DNA from 3 places in the Duganella caerulea genome. Region 2 is predicted to be linked to each of the others. Evidence: riboswitches for the same ligand, from Rfam matches in the RefSeq annotation. Region 2 holds a riboswitch; each other region holds the start of a gene.
The links. A riboswitch is a leader RNA that binds a small molecule or an ion and turns the genes downstream of it on or off. The one in region 2 is predicted to bind cobalamin.
Positions count from the first base shown of each region.

Region 1: it holds a riboswitch for cobalamin, as region 2 does, so the genes downstream of both, ACUJB0_RS17950 (energy-coupling factor ABC transporter permease) here and ACUJB0_RS05650 (TonB-dependent receptor) in region 2, are expected to answer to the same signal.
Region 3: it holds a riboswitch for cobalamin, as region 2 does, so the genes downstream of both, ACUJB0_RS31410 (TonB-dependent receptor domain-containing protein) here and ACUJB0_RS05650 (TonB-dependent receptor) in region 2, are expected to answer to the same signal.

Region 1 covers NZ_BPWJ01000005.1:487,037-490,272, forward strand. Annotated here, with positions in the region: gene ACUJB0_RS17940 (hypothetical protein) at 1-138, opposite strand, end outside; gene ACUJB0_RS17945 (SGNH/GDSL hydrolase family protein) at 159-1,253, opposite strand; cobalamin riboswitch at 1,557-1,764, shown strand; gene ACUJB0_RS17950 (energy-coupling factor ABC transporter permease) at 1,883-2,566, shown strand; gene ACUJB0_RS17955 (energy-coupling factor ABC transporter substrate-binding protein) at 2,563-2,904, shown strand; gene cbiQ (cobalt ECF transporter T component CbiQ) at 2,894-3,236, shown strand, end outside.
Region 2 covers NZ_BPWJ01000002.1:190,003-193,238, forward strand. Annotated here, with positions in the region: gene ACUJB0_RS05640 (heavy metal translocating P-type ATPase) at 1-1,053, shown strand, start outside; gene cueR (Cu(I)-responsive transcriptional regulator) at 1,050-1,436, shown strand; cobalamin riboswitch at 1,438-1,657, shown strand; gene ACUJB0_RS05650 (TonB-dependent receptor) at 1,828-3,236, shown strand, end outside.
Region 3 covers NZ_BPWJ01000023.1:1,998-5,233, reverse strand. Annotated here, with positions in the region: gene ACUJB0_RS31415 (FecCD family ABC transporter permease) at 1-40, opposite strand, end outside; gene ACUJB0_RS31410 (TonB-dependent receptor domain-containing protein) at 115-1,974, opposite strand; cobalamin riboswitch at 2,109-2,341, opposite strand; gene ACUJB0_RS31405 (histidine phosphatase family protein) at 2,360-2,926, opposite strand; gene ACUJB0_RS31400 (adenosylcobinamide-GDP ribazoletransferase) at 2,931-3,236, opposite strand, start outside.

The DNA.
Region 1 (3,236 bases), on a different contig from region 2:
CGGCGTGGTGACCAGATACACCAGCACGCCGCAACCGATCACAGCCAGCACGAGCGCCACGGCCAGAAAGCCGGCGCGCGGACGCCAGGCGCCCGGTTTCTCGCTGCCGGCCTCGGGCCGCTCGGGAGGCTTGTCCAAGGGATCAGCTCACCCACGCATCAGGGCGTGGCGACGTTGTAGGTCGACACCGCCCAGCCCATCCGCTCGTGACCGTACTGGTTCCAGATCGGATTCTTGCCGGCCGAGAAGGACGTGTAGCGCGGCGCGCCCGAGCCGGAGCTGCCGCCGAACAGGCCGGCCGTGACGGTGCTGCCGGAATAGGTCGGGTGAGTATCGTCGGACTGGATGTAGTCGTAGCTGCTGCCGGACGATACGAAGTGCGCATTGGCGTCGCGCAGCGTCGAGCGCAGCGTGGTCGTGATGCGCGTGACATAGCTGGACTGGCTCTCGCCGGCGACGTAGCGCAGCGCGTCGGAGTCGATCTTGCCGTCGCCGTTGCTGTCGTAGTCCGCACCCATGTACTGCGCGAAGTTGTCGGCGCAGGCGAAGCCCTTCTGCCGCGCCAGGTCGCACATCGAGAAGTTGATCCTGGCCAGCGACGGCAGGAACTTGTCCTGCATGTTCACGGTCTTGCCGGTGGACGCATCCTTGCACGAGCTCTGCACGTTGTCGGCGTCGTAGCCGGGGTAATGCAGGTTCGACACCAGCTTGAGCTTGACGCCGGAATAGGCGTTGGCGTTGATGTAGTTCATCGCCGCCTCGACGTAGGTCTTGCAGCTGCTTTCGGCCGCGGTCAGCACGCTGTCGTCGCAGGTGCCGGTCTGGCTCTTGAAGGCGGTGCGCGCCTGCAGGCCGTCATTGCCGCACATCTCGAAGGCCACCACGCGGGTGTTACTCGCTTGCATATACGAACGCTCGGCCACGATCTTGTTGTTGTACACATCCGAAGCCACCGCGCCGGACTTGGTGCGGCGCACGCTCTCGATGTCGGCGTTCCACAGCGCGGACAGGTATTCCGCGTCCACCGTCGGCGCCGAGTACTTGGCGGCGCTGGTGACGGAGCCGTTGTAGCCGGCGAAGATCGAATCGCCGTAGGCCACCACGCGGTAGACGGTGGAGGTGCCGGCCCGGTCGATGGTCCAGGAAACGTTCTGGTTCAGGGTGCTGGCCGCCGCGTGGTCCGCGACAGCGAGCAGGAACAGCGAGGACAACAGCGTAGGCAACGACTTCTTGTGAAAGCGGGTGTACGACATGGGGTGTCTCCGATCAGGAATGTGCGAGATGGCGTATTGTTGTTTGTTCTCCTGTTGCGACGGACGGCAACCTCGCGCGCGAGCCATCACGTCGCGGCGGCCTGGTTGCCATCGTCCATTTCAACTGCGTGATATCGCCTGCCGACGCAATGTTAGCAAACAACTCATACTACCCCGGGACCGCCCCGTGCACGCCACAGCCCGCCAACTGTCTCGCAAGACCAAGCGAATGTCTCCACAGGACCGCCCGCCTGTCGCGCCGCGATCACAGCGTCCGGTGTTGGCACATTGCGCAACGTTAGTGTAAGATCAATGCTTGGGTGCGAGCGTCTCCTTGGAGCGCTCGTTAAACGGGAAACCGGTGAAGCCGCTGAAACACGCGGCCATTCCGGTGCAGCCCCCGCTGCTGTAAGCCAGACGACTCCGTCATCACGTCACTGCATTAAACCGCGGGAAGACACGGAGAAGGACGAAGGCGAGCCAGAATACCGGCCCAAAAAAAATCAGCATCATCTCCGCGGGGTGACGGGAATTCGCTATCGATTGTTTGCGCACGTCCCGTGCCGCCCGTCGACCGTCTTTCATCTCCCGCATGGTGTCCGTAAAAACCATTCGACGGGAGGTTTCGAATGCATATCATGGAAGGCTTTTTGCCTCCGGCGCACGCGCTCGGCTGGGCAGCCGTTTCCTTGCCTTTTCTGGCCTGGGGTTTGCGCTCCATCGGCCGCGACCTGCAATCGCATCCCGAGCGGCGCATGCTGCTCGGCGTGGCGGCGGCGTTCGCGTTCCTGTTGTCCGCCTTGAAGCTGCCGTCGGTGACGGGCAGTTGTTCGCATCCGACCGGCGTGGGCCTGGGCGCCGCCCTGTTCGGCCCCGCCGCGATGGTACCGGTGGGCTTCGTGGTGCTGGTGTTCCAGGCGCTGCTGATGGCGCACGGCGGCCTGACGACGCTGGGCGCGAACGTGTTCTCGATGGCGATTGTCGGGCCGTTCGTATCGTACGGCGTGCTGCGCGCGGCGTCGGCACTGGGCTTCTCGCGTTCGCCGGCGGTGTTCCTCGCCGCGTGCCTGGGCGATCTGGCGACCTATGTCACCACCTCGATCCAACTGGCGCTGGCCTTCCCCGCCGCCGTCGGCGGCTTTAGCGTTTCGTTCTTCAAGTTCGCCGGCATCTTCGCGCTGACGCAGGTGCCGATCGCCATCAGCGAGGGCCTGCTTACGCTACTCGTGGTGAACGCGATGGTCCGCTTCAACGCGCACGAGCTGCGCGCCTTGCCCGTGATGACGCTCGGTGCGCGCAAGGATGGCGCATGAGGGCCCGGACCTGGCTGGTCTGCCTGGCGCTGGTGCTGTTGACGGTGCTGCCTTTGTGGCTGGCGACCGCGCCGCCGGCGGCGCCCGGCGGCGAGGCGCCGGCCATCTTCACCGGCGCGGACAATCGCGCGCAGCAGGCCATAGTCGCCATCGCTCCCGGTTACAAGCCGTGGTTCACACCCGTGTTCGAGCCGGCCAGCGATGAAATCGCGTCGCTGCTGTTCGCGCTGCAGGCGGCCATCGGCGCCGGCGTGATCGGCTACTGGCTCGGCATGTCCGTGGCCCGCGAACGCGCGCGCCGCGAGGCCGCTTCCGCGCAGGACCGCCGTGCTGATTGAGTCGACCGCGTACGCCAACCGCTGGCGCGATGTGGCGCCGTCGGCCAAGGCGCTGTTCGCGCTGGCCGGCGTGGTCGCGGCCTGGTTGGCCCGCAGTCCCTACGCGCTGGCCGCGCTGACGTCGGTGCTCGTGCTGGCCGCCCTGGTCGGCGCGCGCGTCCCGCTGCGCGCCTACGCCGCCACCGTGCTGCCGCCGCTCGGCTTCCTGCTGATCTCCTGCGCGGCCATGCTGTTCGGCCCGGACGCGCAGGGCGACTGGCGCTGGTCCGGCGCCATGCTGCCTGTCGTCGTCCACACGGCATTGCGTTCGCTGGCTATGCTGGCCGCGCTGT
Region 2 (3,236 bases):
GACAAGACCGGCACGCTCACCGAAGGCAAGCCATCGCTGGCGGCGTTGGAGCCGGTTGGCATAACTGAAGAACGCCTGCTGCAACTGGCCGCCGCCATCCAGCGCGGCAGCGAGCACGCCTTGGCCCGCGCCGTGACCGACGCTGCCGCCGCACGCGCCATCGCGCCAGCCGTCGCCGCCGCACGTGCCGCCACGCCAGCCGCCCCCGGTGCCGCCGCAGCGCCCGAGGCCACGCATGCCGGCGCAGGCGAAGGCGCCATCGCCGCCATGCCGACCGCCGCCAACGTCACCGCCTTGCCCGGCCGCGGCGTCGCCGCCACCGTCGACGGCACGCGCCTGATCCTGGGCAGCACGCGGCTGATGCAGGAGGAGGGCGTCGCGCTGGATGCGTTGAGCGCCCGCGCCACCGCGCTGGAACAACAGGGCCTGACGATCTCCTGGCTGGCCGCCTCGAACGCGCCGCAGGCCGCGCAGCTACTCGGCCTGCTGGCCTTCGGCGACCGCGTCAAACCGCAAGCCCGCGCCGCGCTGCAAGCCCTGCGCGCCCTGCACATCCAGACCATCCTGCTCACCGGCGACAACCAGGGCAGCGCCGACGCCGTCGGCAAGGAACTGGGCATCGACCGCATCGTAGCCAACATGCTCCCCGCCGATAAAGCCAGCACCGTGGCCGGCCTGAAGACCGGCGACGCCTGCATCGCTATGGTCGGCGACGGCATCAACGACGCGCCCGCGCTGGCCGCCGCCGATGTCGGCATCGCCATGTCCAGCGGCACCGACGTCGCCATGCACGCCGCCGGCATCACGCTGATGCGCGGCGATCCCGCGCTGGTGGCCGCCGCCATCTCGATCTCGCGCCGCAGCTACAGCAAGATACGACAGAACCTGTTCTGGGCCTTCATCTACAACCTGGTGGGCATCCCGCTGGCCGCCTTCGGCCTGCTCAACCCCATGGTTGCCGGCGCCGCGATGGCGCTCAGCTCCGTCAGCGTGATCAGCAACGCCCTGCTGCTGCGCCGCTGGAAGCCCGACCACCTGAAAGGACAAGCATGAACATCGGACAAGCCGCAGCGGCCAGCGGCGTATCGACCAAGATGATCCGCTACTACGAAAGCATCGCCCTGATCCCGCCGGGGCGGCGCAGCGACGCCGGCTACCGCATCTACGGCGAGAACGACCTGCACGCGCTGCGCTTCGTCAAGCGCGGACGCTCGCTGGGCTTCTCGCTCGACCAGATCCGCGACCTGCTGTCGCTGTGGCAGAACAAGGAGCGCGCCAGCGCCGACGTCAAGACCATCGCCATGGGCCACGTGGCGGAACTGAACCAGCGCATCGCCGAACTGACCGAAATGCGCGACACCCTGCAGACGCTGGCCAGCTGCTGCCACGGCGATCATCGTCCCGATTGCCCCATTCTCCAATCGCTGGCCGATTAACGTATAATCGGCCCGTTTTGGTGCTCGCGCGTCTGTCCAGACGCGCAGTTAAACGGGAAACATGGAGCTGGCCACGCCAGCCAACATGTGCTGCCCCCGCAACGGTAAACAAGCGTCGTCGTTGACGACAAATCCGCCTCTTCAGACCACTGTGCAGCCGCATGGGAAGGTCAGGCGGTGTCGCTTGCCAGCCCGGATACCGGCCAGACAGGTGGAAATGCCCAGGCATTTCTGTTCAATCCGCTCACGGGGAGGTGAGGGGATTGCATCTGTTTCGATCTACATCTATGCATCTATTTTGCTCGCCACGGCTTTGCCGTCTGGCGGCCGTGCCTTGCGCACGCGCCGTTCGCTCACCCCTGTGCTCCGACTGTTCATTGAAGGAGCATCCATGATTTTGCTTTCGATAGCCGCGCTGGCGGCGACGGTTCCGGTAACGACCAACGGCGAACCTGTGATGGAGGCGGTGGAGGTGCGCGGCCACTATGACAACGGCGTCGGTACGACCAGCGCCGCCAGCCAGGGTTCGGTGACGGCGGCGCTGATCGCCAACCGTCCGGCGCTGCGGCCCGGCGAGCTGCTGGAGTTCGTGCCCGGCGTGATCGTCACGCAGCACAGCGGCGACGGCAAGGCCAACCAGTACTTCCTGCGCGGCTTCAACCTCGATCACGGCACCGACTTCGCCACCTTCGTCGACGGCATGCCGGTCAACATGCGCGCCCACGCGCACGGCCAGGGCTACACCGATCTGAATTTCCTGATGCCGGAGCTGGTCGACCGCATCAACTACAAAAAAGGCCCGTACTACGCGGACGAAGGCGACTTCGCCTCGGCCGGCGCGGCGCACATGGGATTGGCGAACAAGCTGAAAGAGAACACCGCCAGCATCACGGTCGGCGAGCACCAGTACTACCGCGCCAACCTGACCGGATCGACGCCGCTGGGCGAGGGCAACCTGGTCTACGGCGCGGAGCTGGGCCACAACAACGGCCCGTGGGTCAGCCCGGAGGCCTTCCACAAAAGCTTGGGCGTGCTGCGCTACAGCCAGGGCGGCAGCGACAACCAGTTCAGCGTGACCGGCATGGCCTACAAGGGCGGCTGGTACGCCAGCAACCAGATCCCGCTGCGCGCGGTGCAAAGCGGCGAGATCGGTTCGTACGGCGCGATCGACACCAGCGACGGCGGCATCACCTCGCGTTATAGCCTGTCCGCCACGTTGCGCCGCCGCGGCAGCGACACGCTGTTGCAGGCCAACGCCTACCTCGTGCAATCGAGCCTGGACCTGTACAACGACTTCACCTACTTCCTCGACGATCCGGTCAACGGCGACCAGTCGCGCCAGACCGAGAAGCGCCGCATGACGGGCTTCGACGTGGCGCAGACGTGGTTCGGCAAGTGGGGCGGGCTGGAAGTGAACAACAAGGTCGGCCTGCAGGGACGTTACGACTACATGTCGCCGCTGGCGCTGTACAGCACCGTCAAGCGCCGGATCACCGGCGTCATCACGGAGTCGAAGGTCAAGGAAGCCAATGCGGCGGTCTATTTCGAGAACACGGTGCAGTGGCGCGAGTGGCTGCGCACCACGGCCGGTTTGCGCCATGACCGCTACCACTTCGATGTGAGCAGCAATATCGCCGAGAACACGGGCAAGGTCAGCGACGGCATGACGTCGCCGAAGCTGGCGGTGGTGCTGGGGCCTTGGGCGAAGACGGAGTTCTTCATCAACTACGGCGAGGGCTTCCACAGCAACGACGCGCGCGGCACCACAGTACACCTGACGCCGAAAGAGCGCGAGCCTAT
Region 3 (3,236 bases), on a different contig from region 2:
CGGTGGCGCGTTGTCGCAGATTGCGGGAGAAAGAATGCATGCACTGCTTTCAAAAAGAGACTGCCGGGCGCTCGGCGGATGCGCTTCCCGCCCGGCAGATTACACCATTACTGCTTACTTGTAGCCGTAGCGGATGCCGGCAAACAGCTTGGACATCGGCGTGGTGTAGTTGCGCGCCAGATCGTACTGCTTGTCGCCGATATTGTTCCAGCGGACCAGCGCAGACCAGTCGCGGTTGAAGTGGTAGGTCGCGTACAGATTAACCAGGCCATAGCCGCCCATGCGGACGGTGTTGGCGGTGTCTTCGTAGCGGTCGCCGGACAGTTCGATCTCCACACCGGCCTTCAGGGCGCCGGCGCTGTAGTCGGCCATCAGGTTGCCGTGCTTTTTGGCGCGGCGCTGCAAGCGCTTGCCGCTGGTTTCGTCCTTTGGATCCTGCAGGTCGATGTTGGCGGACAGGTTGAAGCGGCCCAGCTGCTGGCTGGCGGCCATGGTCAGGCCTTCGAGCAGCGCGTGGTTAACGTTGTAGGCGCAGCCGTAGGAATAATCGCCGGCGTATGGGCATGGCGTCGTGTTCACCAGGAGGTCGGTCAGGCGGTTGTGGTAGTAGCTTGCGCTCAGCGCGGTGGAGCCGTTGTCGTAGCGCAGGCCGATTTCGGCGTTCTTGCCCTGCTCCGGTTTGTTGTTGGGGTTCCCATAGCTTGGGTAGTACAGTTCATTGAAGGTCGGTGCGCGGAAGCTGGTGCCGTAGCTGGCGGTGGCGCGCAACGCCTGCGTGAAGGTGTAGCCGTAGCCGATGGAGCCAGTGTTCTTCCCACCGTAGACCGATTTGTCGCGGCGCACGCTGGCGTTGAACAGGTTATCGCCACGGCGGGCGTTGTACGAAGCCGCCAGGGAGTTGGTGGTGCGCCGCGAAGCGTCCAGCGTGAAGCCGCTGGTCTGCACTTCTTCCTTGCGGTGGTCGTACAGCAGTTGCAGCACGTCGGCGCCGATCTGCACATCATTCTGCCAGGTGAAGTCCGTTTGCTTGGTGTTGGCCTGCGAATAGCCGAACGCGGAGGCGCTGCTGTAATTGGCGCCATCGTCCTTGGCCTGCGAGTACTGCACCAGGCTTTGCCAGGTCGGCAGGATCTGGTTCTTGCTGTAGACGGAGGCATTTTCGAGCTTCGCGTGCGAGCGCACATCGTAGGACGACGGGCCGTTGTCATACTGCGAATCGAGTTTGCTATGCAGGAGCATCGCGCCTACTTCGTGGCCTTCGGCCAGGCGCAGGCTGAATTGCGCCGCCGCGCTTTCGCGGTCGTAGCCATCCTTGTCGGCGTTGTAGGACTTGCCGATGGTTGGGCGGGTGGCCGAGAAACCGTCCGACTTTTCCTTGCCGGCGCTGATTGCGTAGCTGATGCTGTGTTCACCGCCGGTGGCGCCGGAGACCGAAACATCGCCCTCGCGGGTGTTGTCGGTGCCATAGCCAGCGAAGGCGGTGAATTCCGGTGCGCCCTTGCCCTTCTTGGTGAAGATCTGGATCACGCCGCCGATGGCGTCGGCGCCGTACAGGGAGCTCAGTGGGCCGTAGACGATTTCGATATGGTCGATGGAGGTCAGCGGCAGCGCGCTCCAGTTGGCGGCGCCGGTGGTCGACGAGCCGATACGCACACCGTCGACCAGGACCACGTTCTGGTTGCTGTTGGCGCCGCGGATAAACACGGTGGAGTTGGTGCCTGGGCCGCCGGTGCGGGCGATCTCGATGCCGCGCTGGCGTTGCAGCAGGTCGACAATGGAACCGGCGCCGGATTCGGCGATCTGCTCGGCGCTGATGGTGACGCTATCGCTGATAACGTCGGCCACTGGCTGGGGGCTGCGGGTGGCGGTGACCAGCACGGTGCCGGCGATTGGTTCTGCGTGAGCGTAGGAGGCGGCCATTGCCAGTGCCAGCGACGTCAGGGCCGCCGGACGGGAGATATGAAGATTCATCATGTAGTTTTTCTGTTAATAGCAACCGGCCGACGTCCCCGTGGGCCAGATTGAACAGAAGCGGAGAACCGGACGATGCATGCAGCGGAGCGCCGATACCAATGCCGGCTCCTTCCGTTCGCGCACATCCCGTTCGCTCACTTCCACCTGATTTGGCCGGTATCCGGGCTGGCAAGTTAGACCTTCTCACCTTCCCATGCGGAGCACAGTGGTTTGTCGGAGGAGGGCTGTCGCGCATGCGCTGCGACACTTGCTTACCGTTGCGGGGGCAGCACACGTGGGCCTTGGTCGAGTGGACCAGAAGCTTCGTGTTTCCCGTTTAACTGCGCATCTGGACAGACGCGCGGGCACCAAAACCCCGCCATTATACGGGTTTGCGCTCCAGAGGTCATTGGCTGGAGGTTTGGCTTTGCAGGATCAACGTGGCGCCGTAGCCGATTTGATGCGGATGCCGGGCCGCCTGCAGCGCCATACCGGCGGGCGCCAGGCCGGTGTGGCATGCGGACAGCAAGCGCATCGCGCCGGCATGGCAGATGATGATGGCGTCGCGCTGCTGGCGCTGGAGGTCAGCATAGAAAGCGGCGATGCGGCCGGCCATCTGCAGCACGCTCTCGCCGCCGCCGGGGCGGTAGTTGACCAGATCCGCGGCCCACGCGTCGATGTCGGCGCGCGGGATGTCGTCCCAGGCGCGCATTTCCCATTCGCCGAAGTCGATTTCGGCGATGCGGGCGTCCAGCAGTGGGGCGGGGGATTGCAGCAGCGGCGCCAGCTCCGCTGCGAGCCTGGTGCAGCGTTGCAGTGGGCTGCTATAGACAGGCAGGCCGTGGGGCAGCGCGGCCGACAGTGCCGCCAGCGTTCGTGCCAGCTGATCCTCTGATACGGCGAGGTCGCTGCGGCCGTAGCAAACGCCGGTGGCAACCAGCGGCTGCGGATGGCGGACCAGTATCAGGCGCATGGCGTTACCAAGGCAGTGCGCCGTGGCGCATGCTGGCCAACACGCACAGGTAGAACGCGACTTCGCTGAGCTGTTGTACGGCGCCGAGGCAGTCGCCCGTGTAGCCCGCGATGCGGCGGACGAACTTGCGGGCCAGCCAGGCGGTGGCGATGGCGCCGGCGGCGATGCCAGCTGCCAGTGCGCTCCATGTGATCCATCCGCAGGCGATCATCGCGAACGCTGGAATGGCGGCGGAGGCGGTCGCCAGTGAAAATTCGGCGCCGCTCATTTTTTGCGCCAGCGGCTTAGCCTTGCCTTCCGCGCGCGCGTA